DNA from 3 places in the Rothia sp. ZJ1223 genome. Region 2 is predicted to be linked to each of the others. Evidence: riboswitches for the same ligand, from Rfam matches in the RefSeq annotation. Region 2 holds a riboswitch; each other region holds the start of a gene.

Region 1 (4,155 bases), on a different contig from region 2:
CCCACCACGAAGGCGAGGAACCCCACGACTACAGAACGCACCAATGCCCACACGTAAGATCCAGTCCACCGCGAATACTGGCTAAAACGCCGCACCCAGGTAGCAGCGTTTACACCGATCATGCGTGCCAAAGACCGTGACTCGTAGTAGCCACCTGCCACCGCACCGCATAGACCCACGGCAACAGTCATCAGCACTGATGTACTAAGAGGTGTGCTGATAAACGGGGTTGCACCCAAGAAACTTGCGGCAGCGGCAACCGCTGCGTAAAAAAACAAGCCAGAAACAATCGGCACCCAAAACTGCCCCTCGTAGGACGCCTGCGCCAACCGGCGTCCTGACCTGAAAGTCAGCGCCAGCGGAAGAAGCGTCAGACCCAGCGGAGCTAAACTCACCGTGCCTGCGATGGCCGCAAAAACCCCGTTCACCGGAATGTTCAGGTTTAAAGGGGCACCGTGCATCAGCAACCAAATATTTGATGCCACCTGCCCCGCGGTCACCAGACTTGAGCCATGAGCCAGATCGTTGGTGAGGGCAACTGCACCCACCAACAAAAACACAGCACACAAAGAACTGAAAGCAGCAACAAAAAACTCCACTATCCCTTGAAGCCACAAAGGCATAGGAATCGTGCGAGCTGGCGCGGTCTGGGGTGAGGAGGCAGGGGTTTTCATCCCTAACATCTTGTCATGAACTCCCCCACCGTGTGAGCTTCGAGCCACTATTTGAGGCGAAATACCCCCGTTTTTGTGCAAGTTCACACCGAACAGTTACTGTATGGCAGATAGAGTTGAACCACTATGACACTTTCTTCTGAACCTTTTGTACTGATTACCGGAGCCTCTGCTGGCATTGGCCGTGAGTTTGCCCGGCAATATGCCCAGCGTGGCTACCATCTGGTGATTCACGGTCGCAACCGTTCTGCGCTGGAGTCTTTAGCTCAACAGCTGACCCACCGCTACGGGGTGGAGGTTGAAATTCTTACCGCTGATCTAGCGGTGCCCCACGAGGTTGAACAGGTGACGGAACGCTTGAGTGACGCCGCCAAACCTGTAGAAATTCTTATTAACAATGCAGGGTTCGGCTTGGGTAAGGCTTTTGAGAACGCGAGTGTACACGAGCATGCGCAGCAGGTTGAGGTACTGGCGAAAGTTCCCTTGCAGCTCATGCACGTTGCCTGCCAGCAGATGCTCACCCGCGGTCGGGGCAGGGTTATTAATGTGGCATCGGTGGCGGCGTTCATGCCCAACGGCACCTACTCTGCGGTGAAGCGTTTTTTGGTGACGCTCAGCGAGTCAGCGCACCTGCAGTATGCACCCCGTGGCATTTCTGTCACCGCAGTGTGCCCCGGTCTCACCCGCACCGGGTTCCACGGAGCTATGGGGGTTGATGAACCCATGTTACCGGGCATTTTCTGGCTCACCCCCGAACAGATCGTACGCGAGGCTATCGACGCTAATCTGAAGGGTAAAGCAGTATGTGTTCCGTCACTGCCCTACAAGGTGTTGGTAGCGGTGCAAAAGATAATGCCCGCAGCTCTTGCCACCGAGCTGGTAGCGAGAACTCGCAATTACTAATGCACGGAAGGCTCTGTAGCTTTAGACCTCGAGGAAAGGGTTGCGAGCCTCCACACCCCACTGACGGTAAACCTCAGCTTTAGAACTTGCAATCTCTAGATGGTGGACGGTGGCAGTCGCCGCCATCAGCCCCTCTAGAGCAGCAGTGGGTAGAGGCGTTGCCGTTGCAGAACCTACAGCGTGCAACTTCACTTCAGCGTGACGTCCTGCCCATTCCAAAGCAACCGCAGCGTCAATATCAAGAACGTGTTTGCCGAACCTATCTACCAGTTCAGCGATCCACCGCTCGGTCTCGGCATACGGGTAAAGTCCCTTCAACTCGCCCAAGCTCAACACCGAAATGTAAAGCACCTTATACGAGTTGCGCCGTAAGAAAGCTACAACCTGCGGGTTGGGTTCTGCCTTGCGAATCTCGGCAAGAACATCAGAATCAAGCAGTAAACCGGCTGCGCTCATGCTGCTTTCAGTACACCGTAGTCAGTGGAGGGAATACCGGCAGGGTTAGGGGCGAGCAAGAAATTCAGGAACTCCCCACGAGCATTTGAGATGCGGGTGTAATCCTGAATGCTAATCGCAGAGTAACCCCCACGTGCAGGAACAGAAGCAGATACCAAATCCCGTGCAAAAGATTCGGTAGGGCGGATTGTTGTTGTAGGCATTGCCATGTTGCGCAGAAGATACCGCGCATTCCTTTCGAAACGCTGCTCTTGCCTGTACCAATCGTGACGCATGTATGCGTGAATACAGACCGCTTCGTCATCCGAGCCACCCGTGAACATGGGGTTGGCGTTCAACTAAAGTCGGAGCTTGTCAGTTGAAACTCTTGAAGCTGTTTCAATCATGGCAAGGCGCACAGAAATTTGCAAGTGTTTTTGTCAAAAAATCTTCGCAGAGCCTGCGATGCAGCTTCGATGGTTGCGCTCAAGACTTGACCGCCGTGCGTACACCTTACCCGTTATATACGCCCATCATCCGCTTGATACGGGCATTTTTTCGGTTGCCAGCTACCTACGCCACAGAAACACGCCTAAAGATACGCATGTCTAATTTCACAAACAGGGCACATTGTAGTTATCTAGAAATTGTTCCTACACTTGTAAGATATTCTTTATTCTTTTACCGAAGGTGGATTTTCACATGAAAACACTCATGCACCGCGCCTTAGCAACAGCTGGCGTACTCTCAGTGGGTGTTTTATCAGCGTGCGGAAACATGAACGCTGAGGCGGACGCGCCTGCGTCCCTGAATACCGCAGGAATAGCCCAAGCAGATGCCAATGAAATTGCGGGCATTATTCCTACCCAATCGCAAATTTCAGATAAAGAAACTTTTAGCTATTTAATTGCTAATCCCATTATTGAAAAATTTGAACCTCAGTCATGGTTCAAATCCTCCCCCCGCAATGCCCTGTGGAACGCCGATCAGCTCACTGACAACGCAACAGCTATTCAAGAAAGCATTGACCGTTGTGCAGCCTACGAGCAAGTAGCGCCCGGTCTGATCGCCACGCCCTCAGAAGACTGGCTCGTGTCTTCCATTGACCGTCGAGAAATCCTGATCGGTCAAAGCGACGTTAACCAGATCGCCGGGTACAGCCAAGTGGTTGCTACCCCCTCAGCAAGCGATGCTGCCAACCTTTTTGCCGAAATCAAAAACCAAACCAATTCCTGTTCTAACGCTCTCAAAGCTGTTTACCCTCAAGCTGCTGACCAGTACTCCTTGCGGTCGCCTTCTATTGACCCACAGAGCGGCACAGTAACACTCGCTGGCACCTACCGCGGGCAGAAATTCCAACTCTCAGTGACCCACCGAGACCGCTACCTGATTTCCACCTGGTTCAAGACCCAGGTCTCCCCCGAATCTGATGTACGAAAGCCCACCGGAACTATTCACTCCCTGGCAGTGAGTAACGCAGAGGCAATACCCGCCAAAGCAGAATCAAAATAAACCGCACGAAACGCCCACGCTACCGCGCTTATCACTGAGCGTAGTAGCGTGGTGTTCTGTTAAGACCCTTACTTTGAAAGGATGCTCGTGGAGTCCTCGCAGCCCTTCCCCGATATTCCGGTGACAGCACCAACCATCTTGAGGCAGGTAGGGCACGGGGCGTACACCCGCGGGCAGGGCTACATGCGGCAAGGGCAAGTGCAGCGTTACAGCTTCGACTCCACCCCCCGCGTCCTTGCAGGGAAAGTTAGTGGCAGCGGCGCTCAAACCTATGAAACGAGCGTTACCTTTCCAGCAACCGCGATCCCCGGTTCTTTGGCTTTTTCTAGCTACTGCTCCTGCCCGGTAGGGTACGACTGCAAACATGCTGTTGCGCTCATGCTGACCGCTATTGATCGCTCCACCAAAGCAAAAAAGGCGATGACCACCTCATCCCCCACCTGGAACACCGGTGCGCTAACAGAAACTGTGCAAGGGGCTGATGCCGAAAAAACTACCGCCGGAGACATCTCTACCCTTCTTCACCGCGCTTCAGACCTACCGGCAGCTGACTCAGCCCTGCCCACGTGGCGTCGTGCCCTCTCCCACACTCTAGCGGCGCGTCCGCACTCGGGTCTGCGCGAAACATCGC
Region 2 (4,155 bases):
GCATGCACTGGCTAGATCTGAGCTTTACAGCCCGCGGCCCCGTGGTCGAAGAACTGAACGCGGCGTTTGTGTCTGACTGGTACTCAGAAACCAAAGAGCTGCTGATTGAAGAAATCGATCCCTCCCTCAGTACCGCGCACGGCGGTGCGCTGGCTCAGGTTGTGCCCTCAGGACCGGGGTTCGAAACCGAAAATAATCTGCGACTCATTAACCACCTGATTTACAATGCTGAACGCCGTATTCTGATTTGTTCACCCTACTTCGTACCCGAAGAAACCCTCTTACAGGCACTAACCAACGCCGCCCTCTCCAATATCGACGTCACGGTCATCGTGACCGAAAAAGGCGACCAGTTTCTGGCGAACATGGGCCAGCGCTCCTACTACGAACAGCTACTGCGCGCAGGCATTAAGATTCAGGCATACCCCGGCCCCACCGTCCTACATGCCAAGTTCATGCTCATTGACGATGAGATGGCGCTGATTGGCTCCTCGAATATGGACCCTCGTTCCTTCTCCCTCAACCTCGAAATCTCCACCTTCATCGTGGACGGTGCCGTCGTTGATGCCGTAGAAGAAGTCGCCAACGACTACCTCACCTGCACCAAAGAAATACGCTACAACGAGTGGATTATGCGCCCCCACCGCCTCAAAATGATCGAGAACGTTTGCAGGCTCACCTCATCATTGCTCTAACTACCGTGCTGCCGTAATGAAACAGTGAAGTTTTTTGTAATTACACGCAGTGAAGGACGCGCTCCCCTTCCTGTGAGGAAAAGGCGGGGAGCGCGTTGCGTTATTTTCAAAGGCGAAGAGTATCTACTGTGCCGTTAAGGTTTCTTTATTGTTCGGTTGTGTAGACAGCTTCTGCCAGCTTCAAGAAGTCGCGTGCCGGAGTATCGGCGGCGGAGGGCTTACCCACGTAAGCGCCGCGGTACTTGGCTGCCGGGTGGCGGTCATCTACCCTAGTGTTACCCACGCCGAAGAGGCTCTCACGCAGGGTAGTGCCCTCGTAGGCGGTGCGGTAGCGTCCGCGCTTTTGCAGCTCAGGAACCACGAACTCCACGAAGTCCTCAAAAGAGCCGGGTGAGACATGGTAGGCGAGGTTGATGCCGTCAAGACCTCCCTCGTCAACCCAACGCTCAAGCTCATCGGCAACAGTCTGCGGTGAACCCACAATCACCTCACCCATGCCACCGGTGGCGCAGTGAGCGGCGATATCGTTGCGCGTCCACTCGTTCTCTTGGTCCATGAGGGTGAAGGGGGTCAAGAACGACTGAATCGCTTCGGTCTGCACGTACTTGATAGCTTCATCTTCATCGAACTGAGAAAGATCTACACCAGACCAGCCGCCGATAATGCCCTGTGATGATTCAAGGTCAGCATACTTCTTGTACTCTTCGTACTTCGCCTGCGCCTTCTCATCGGTTTCATCAACGATGACAGAGAGCATCGCCAGAATCTTAACGTCATCGCGCTTACGCCCCGCTGCCTCAACTTTTTCGCGGATGCGGTCGGTGAGAAAGCGGGTCAGGTGCGGGCGCAGGGCAGTAATGAAGATAGCTTCAGCGTGTTGAGCTGAGAAGTCCTGCCCACGAGAGGACGCGCCCGCCTGGAAGATCACAGGAGTGCGCTGGGGGCTGGGCTCGCTCAAAGCAATGCCCGGAACCTGGAAGTGCTTACCCTTGTGCAAAATCGGGTGAATCTTAGAAGCATCAGCAAAAACGCCGTTCTCGCGGTCGCGCGGCACTGAGCCGTCCTCCCAGGAACCCTCCCAGAGCTTGTAGCAGACATCCAAGAACTCTTCAGCGATCTCATAGCGCTCATCGTGTTCAATCTGACCGGGCAAACCCTGGTTTTCAGCCGCGGACTGCAGGTAAGAAGTCACCACGTTGAAACCCACACGTCCACCGGTGAGGTGGTCAAGAGTGGAATAGGAACGCGCCAGAGTGTACGGCTGATTATAGGTCACCGCCGCAGTCACGCCAAAGCCCAGGTGCTCAGTCACCGCAGCCATCGCAGAAATCTGCAAGAAAGGATCACCCACAGGCACCTGAGCGCCATCTTTGAGCACGGGAGCTACCGAGTCTTTGTAGACGTCATACACGCCCACCACATCTGCAATAAAAACCGCATCAAACAGACCCTTCTCGCAGACCTTCGCCAAATCAGTCCAGTACTTAATAGTGTTGTACTCATCAGCACGGTTACGCGGGTGACGCCAGGTACCAAAACTCTGGTGGCTGGTAGTGGTCATATCAAAAGCGTTAACAACAATGCGCTTTTTCTCTTCAGAACCTGTAGCGGTCGTGGGGTTAGCCTGCTCAGCCATGATGCGTTCTCTTTCGGCACGGTTTGAATCTCTTGCAAACCCGCAACCCGTTGCACCGCTCGCCACGGTCTTTTGCGGGAAGGCGCGCCAGGCGCCGTACTTGCCCACGCGCGTCCGCCCGTTTTATTGGGTAGTGTTGGGACGCACCGTGTGCCTGATCTTCATCTGGGGCACCCCGCTACGGGAGAGGGTTGCCGCCCAACTAGCCAGAGCTTAACGCTGGGTCTCATGATCGTTGATGTCAGCCTACGGCAGGTGTGTTACGGCTGACAATCTATGACGCGACATAACAAATGTGACGGTTTATTGAGGGGTGGACGCGAGAGGGTTCTTGGTGAGTGTTGGGTTTACGCCCGAGCGTTGCGGCTTTTCCCTAACGTTCGGGAGGAACCCCAACGCCCGGAGTGCAGACACCCGGTTACAGCCGCCCAGCGTCATAGACTGTCACATTCGTTATCTCTTGTCACGCCTTCGCGGTGTACCTGCCTGTTCCGTACTCTAAACAGTAGATAAGAAGGCAAGACCAAAGGAACTCTTGTGGCGCTACCCGCTGATTTCACGTTTTCTGACCCGTTTAATCCCACCCCGAACCCCGCGCTGATTTCTGATGAAGCGCGCATACAGTTTTGGGGCGATCAGGCGCGGGCGCGTCTCACCTGGGGTGTGCCCTTTACCGAGGAGAACACCCACTCCTTCAAGAAACCGGTTTCGCTGGGGCTTGATGCGGACGGCGTAGAACAGTTTACTATTCCCGAAATTAAGTGGTTTGAAGGCGGCAAACTCAACGTTGCCTACAACTGCGTTGATCGTCATGTTGAGGCAGGACGCGGGAACAAGACCGCCCTGCTTTTTGAGGGTGAACCCGGCGACCGCGAGGCGATCTCATACGCAGAACTGCAAAAACGAGTTGCCAAAGCCGCCCACGGTCTTGAAAAACTGGGGGTGACTAAGGGCGATCGCGTAGTCATTTATCTACCGGTGATTCCTGAAACCATTATCTTCACGCTGGCATGTGCCCGCATTGGCGCTATTCACTCCCTCGTGTTTGGTGGTTTCTCTGCCGAGGCACTGCGCTTCCGTGTAGAAGACACCGGCGCCAAGGTACTCATCACCACCGACGGACAGAACCGCCGCGGCTCCGTAGTGCCCGTCAAGGTCAACGCTGATGACGCCTGTACGGGCGAAAACAAGATCGAGCACATCATCGTGGTAGACCGCACCGCAGGCACTGAGGAGGCGCGCGCGTCCGTGCCCTGGGCTCAAGACCGCGATGTTTGGTACCACGAGCTCATTGCCAATGTGCCCGACACCCACGAGGCTCCCCTGCACGATGCCGAAGATCCGCTCTTCATCATCTACACCTCCGGCACCACCGGAAAACCCAAGGGTCTAGTACACACCATGGGTGGCTACCTGACGCAGACCGCCTACACTCATGCCCTGCTCTACGATTTGCTACCCGATGTTGAAGGGGAGGACGGCGTACGCCGCCCCGATGAGCTTTCCACCGTCAATGACCCCGCCAAGGTTGAGTCAGCCGTCCACTGGTGTACCGCCGACCTTGCCTGGGTGACCGCTCATACCTACGAGATTTACGGGCCGCTAGTCAACGGCGTCACCGAAGTTATCTACGAGGGCACGCCCAACACCCCCACTTTTGAGCGTCATTTTGAGATTCTTGAGCGCTACAAGGTCACCAACTACTACACCGCGCCCACCCTGATTCGCTCCCTCATGGGAGCTTTCCCTCAAGGACCGCAGGCAGGCAAGTTCGACTTCTCCTCGATCAAACTGCTGGGCTCGGTCGGCGAGTCGATCAACCCC
Region 3 (4,155 bases), on a different contig from region 2:
TCGCCTACCAGTCCCCGCGAAACGTGGGTATCACCGGTCAAGGCGTGTAAAACCAGAATCGCGTTTGAAGCGTCGTGGTTTAACTCGCCCCAGGTCTCATACGCAAGAGTAACCTCGGGCAGCACTTCACCTGATTCAAGGGTGAGATCACCAACCGTCTCGAAACGAAGTACTCCGTCTTCACGAGCAAAATTGCGGGGTTGAATCGTCATTGATGGTTTTTCCTAGACTATTGCTGGGGTCAAAGGCAGACAGATAAAAGTAGGCGATCAAGAATAAAAATCCCCTGCCAGTGGGCGATACCCACCGGCAAGGATCGGTGGAGAGCTTAGCTAATTGCCTCAAAACCTAGTTCGAGGTCAGCAAGGATGTCATCGATGTGCTCAATACCCACCGACAGGCGAATAAAGGCAGGATTAATACCGATGGCGGCAAGCTCCTCATCAGTGGACTGCGAATGGGTGGTTGATGCCGGGTGTACCACCAGCGAGCGCACGTCGCCCACATTGACCAACAAGGAGTGAAGGCGCAAGGCGTTGACGAAGTTCTGGGCGGTAGTGGCATCAGCGTTTTTGAGGGTGAAGCCCAGCACCGCGCCGGGGCCGTTGGGAATGTATTTCTGTGCCAGCTCGTAGTAGGGCGATGAGGGTAGCCCCGCCCATGTCACCGATTCAACAGCTTCGTGGGTTCCAAGGTACTCAGCGACTTTGCGAGTGTTCTCAATGTGGCGTTCCACGCGCAGCGAGAGGGTTTCAAGACCAATAGCAATGTTGAAGGCGTTGGTGGGTGAGATTGACGAACCTAAATCACGCAACAGCCCCACGCGGGCTTTGATGATGTAGGAGACGTTGACGCCAAAGGGTGAATCCGGTCCCAGATCACGGGCGTAGACTAACCCGCCGTATCCCTCGTCCGGGGTGTTGAACAGGGGGAACTTCTCGGGGTCTTTACCGTAATCGAAGTTGCCCGAATCAACGATGACACCACCAACCGACGTACCGTGCCCACCCAAGTATTTAGTGGCAGAATGAACCACGACGTCCGCGCCCCACTGGATGGGGTTCAGTAGGTAGGGGGTGGGAATGGTGTTATCAACAATTAGGGGCACTCCCGCCTCATGTGCAACGCCTGCAACACCCTCAATATCAAAGACATCGCCGCGCGGGTTCGGCAGGGTCTCACCGAAGAAAGCCTTAGTGTTGGGCTGAACCGCTGCTTTCCATGCCTCAAGGTCATAAGGATCTTCCACGAAAGTGGTTTCGATACCAAAGTTCTTCAAGGTGTACTTGAGCAAGTTGTATGACCCGCCATAGAGAGAAGGGGATGCAACAATATGATCGCCTGTGCCCGCTACGTTAATGAGGGCGTAGGTGGTTGCTGCCTGACCAGACGCTAGCAGCAGCGCGTCCACACCGCCTTCAAGGGCTGCAATACGCTTCTCTACTGCCTCTTGAGTGGGGTTGTTGATACGGGTGTAAATAGGGCCAAGCTCTGCCAGGGCGAAACGGTCTGCTGCCTGCTGAGAGTCTTTAAAAACAAAGGATGTAGTCTGGTAGATCGGCAGTGCGCGAGCGCCGGTTGCCGCATCGGGTTCTTGCCCGGCGTGAATCTGCTGTGTTTCGAACTTCCACCCGGTGGGGTTTGAGGGGGTGGGAATAGTGCGCTCTGACATGTATGCCTCCAATAAGTTTTGTTTTTCTTAGTGGGGCTGATGCGTACAGGGGTTGTTTTTACCCGTACACGGTCAAAGTTTCTTGAGCACACAGTACATCTGAACCCTTAGTATTACCTGCTGAGAGTGACAAAGAGTCTGTAAGCGCATCAAGCCCGCGTTTGTAACGTTTGGTGCTGCAAGGCTTAGAGCCTTGCAGTCGTTACCCGGTCTTCACCCAGGGCACCCCACCGCGGTTGGAGGGTTGCCGACCAGCTAGCTGGGGCTTAGCGCTGGCTCTCATGACCTGCCTCTATGTTTTCGTATGCACCGGTGCCCGGTCAAGACAGCCCGAATAGATTTCTTAATGTGTAAACATTACGTCAGATATTAAGCCGCCGAGATCCTGCTATAAATCAGGTTCTCGGCGCAGGGGTATGAGCTTCTTACAACACCGCCCACAGCGTAAAATGATTTTTTAAGATTTGAACTCATCGCTCAGGAAGTAAACCCTATGGTTACGCATCAGCCCCCCGTAGCAGCCCAGCATCCGACCGTTCGCACTTTTCATGAAGATAGTGTCAGCGACTCTTACGAGTGGTTGCGCGATAAAGACAGCGAAGAGGTTTTAGCTCACCTGCACGCTGAGAATGCCTACACTGAGCAGGTCACAGCGGATCAACTACCGCTCCGCGAAGCAATTTTCAGTGAGATTAAAGAGCGTACCCTTGAAACTGATCTCTCGGTGCCAGCCCGTAAGGGTTCGTGGTGGTACTTTGCGCGCTCGGTTGAGGGTGAGCAGTACCCGGTGATGTGCCGGGTTGCCGCGTCCACTACTGACGATGATATTGCCGATTACACTCCCCCAGTGATTGAACCGGGCGTTGCCCTTGCCGGTGAGCAGGTGCTACTCGATTGCAATGAGTTCGCCCGCGAGCTACCCTACTTTTCTTTGGGTGGCTACAGCGTGAGTTTCGATGGGGCGCTGCTGGCGTTCTCGGTTGATTCCAGCGGCGATGAGCGCTACACCCAGCATTTCTTGGACTGTTCTACCGGCACCCTGTTAGATGAAACTATCGACAATATTTTTGCGGGTTCTTTTCTAACTCCCGATGGTTCATCGCTGATTTATACGGTTGCCGATGAGTCGTGGCGTCCCTATGAGGTGCGTAGGCATCTACTGGGTTCAACGCAGAAAGATCAGCTGCTCTTTCATGAAGCGGACGCGGGTTTCTGGTTGGGTGCCGAAATTTCTAGCGACCAGTCCTCGCTCATTATTGAAGCCGGTAATAGTGAGTTCGCCGAGGTGTATGTGGTTGCCCTCGATGCGCTCGATAGTGTGGACGCCGCCCACCTCACCCCTGTCATCTCGCGAAATGAGGGTGTGCAGTACGGGGTTGAGCCTGTGACCGTTGCGGGCAGTCAGCACCTGCTCATTGTGCATAACTTTAGGGCAGTTAATTCTGAGGTGGTGTTAGCACCAGCTGTCCCGATGCCTTTTAACCAGTTGAAGGACGCTTGGGTTAAGGTTCTGCCCCATCAAGAGACCGTGCGTGTTGAGGGTGTGGCGCTTTCCCGCGACCGTCTGGTTGTTGCTGCCCGCGCTAACACCACGAGCAGACTCTTTTTCGCCCCTGTCTCTGCGCTGCAAGAGCTCATGGTCAGTGGTACTTCACCTAAGTTTGACGAACCTGCCGGTTTCACCGAAGAACTTTATACCTGCACGCTCAGTGCCGCGCACGGAGACTCTCCCGTAGTGCGCTTTAGCTACGGTTCGTGGGTCACTCCCACTCGCATCTACGATTACTTCCCGGCAACCGCCGTACTTGAGATGCGCAAGGAAACCCCGGTTTTGGGTGGCTTTAACCGCGAGGATTACCGTGCTTACCGGGTCTGGGCGCAGGCGTCCGACGGAACCGATATTCCCGTATCCATCATGCACCGCGCTGACCTTGATCTCACCCGCGAGCACCCTGTCTTGCAGTATGGCTACGGCTCCTACGAGGTCTCTATGGACCCGGCATTCAGCATCGCCCGCCTTTCGCTACTTAATCGCGGTGTCATCTTCGCGGTCGCGCACATTCGCGGCGGTGGAGAGCTGGGTCGTCAGTGGTACCTTGATGGCAAAAAACTCGCCAAGAAAAATAGCTTCACGGACTTCGTTGCTGTTACTGATTATCTGGCTGCCCAGCCCTTTGTGGACGCCACCAACATCGTCTGCATGGGCGGTTCAGCTGGTGGTCTGCTCATAGGCGCAGTGCTCAACCTCGCCCCCGAAAAATACCGGGCGGCTATTGCTCAGGTTCCCTTCGTAGATGCCCTCACCAGCATCCTCGACCCGGAACTGCCGCTTTCAGCCCTTGAATGGGAAGAGTGGGGTAACCCCCTTGAATCGCGTGAAGTCTACGAGTACATGAAGTCTTACTCACCCTACGAGAACATCCGCCCGGTACGCTACCCACCCATCGCCGCAGTGACCAGTCTCAATGACACGCGCGTCCTCT

Evidence for each region. A riboswitch is a leader RNA that binds a small molecule or an ion and turns the genes downstream of it on or off. The one in region 2 is predicted to bind S-adenosylmethionine.
Region 1: another riboswitch for S-adenosylmethionine. It lies ahead of JTP09_RS05565 (nuclease PIN); the one in region 2 lies ahead of JTP09_RS09060 (LLM class flavin-dependent oxidoreductase).
Region 3: another riboswitch for S-adenosylmethionine. It lies ahead of JTP09_RS04900 (O-acetylhomoserine aminocarboxypropyltransferase/cysteine synthase family protein); the one in region 2 lies ahead of JTP09_RS09060 (LLM class flavin-dependent oxidoreductase).

What each region holds. Positions count from the first base shown of each region.
Region 1 covers NZ_JAFEUT010000003.1:281,001-285,155, forward strand. Annotated here, with positions in the region: gene JTP09_RS05550 (DUF6350 family protein) at 1-674, opposite strand, end outside; gene JTP09_RS05555 (SDR family oxidoreductase) at 801-1,577, shown strand; gene JTP09_RS05560 (plasmid stabilization protein) at 1,599-2,033, opposite strand; gene JTP09_RS05565 (nuclease PIN) at 2,030-2,236, opposite strand; SAM riboswitch class IV at 2,276-2,406, opposite strand; gene JTP09_RS05570 (hypothetical protein) at 2,715-3,524, shown strand; gene JTP09_RS05575 (DEAD/DEAH box helicase) at 3,612-4,155, shown strand, end outside.
Region 2 covers NZ_JAFEUT010000006.1:74,740-78,894, reverse strand. Annotated here, with positions in the region: gene cls (cardiolipin synthase) at 1-695, shown strand, start outside; gene JTP09_RS09060 (LLM class flavin-dependent oxidoreductase) at 841-2,331, opposite strand; SAM riboswitch class IV at 2,423-2,565, opposite strand; gene JTP09_RS09055 (AMP-binding protein) at 2,869-4,155, shown strand, end outside.
Region 3 covers NZ_JAFEUT010000003.1:129,458-133,612, forward strand. Annotated here, with positions in the region: gene JTP09_RS04895 (homoserine O-acetyltransferase) at 1-212, opposite strand, end outside; gene JTP09_RS04900 (O-acetylhomoserine aminocarboxypropyltransferase/cysteine synthase family protein) at 329-1,672, opposite strand; SAM riboswitch class IV at 1,825-1,959, opposite strand; gene JTP09_RS04905 (S9 family peptidase) at 2,166-4,155, shown strand, end outside.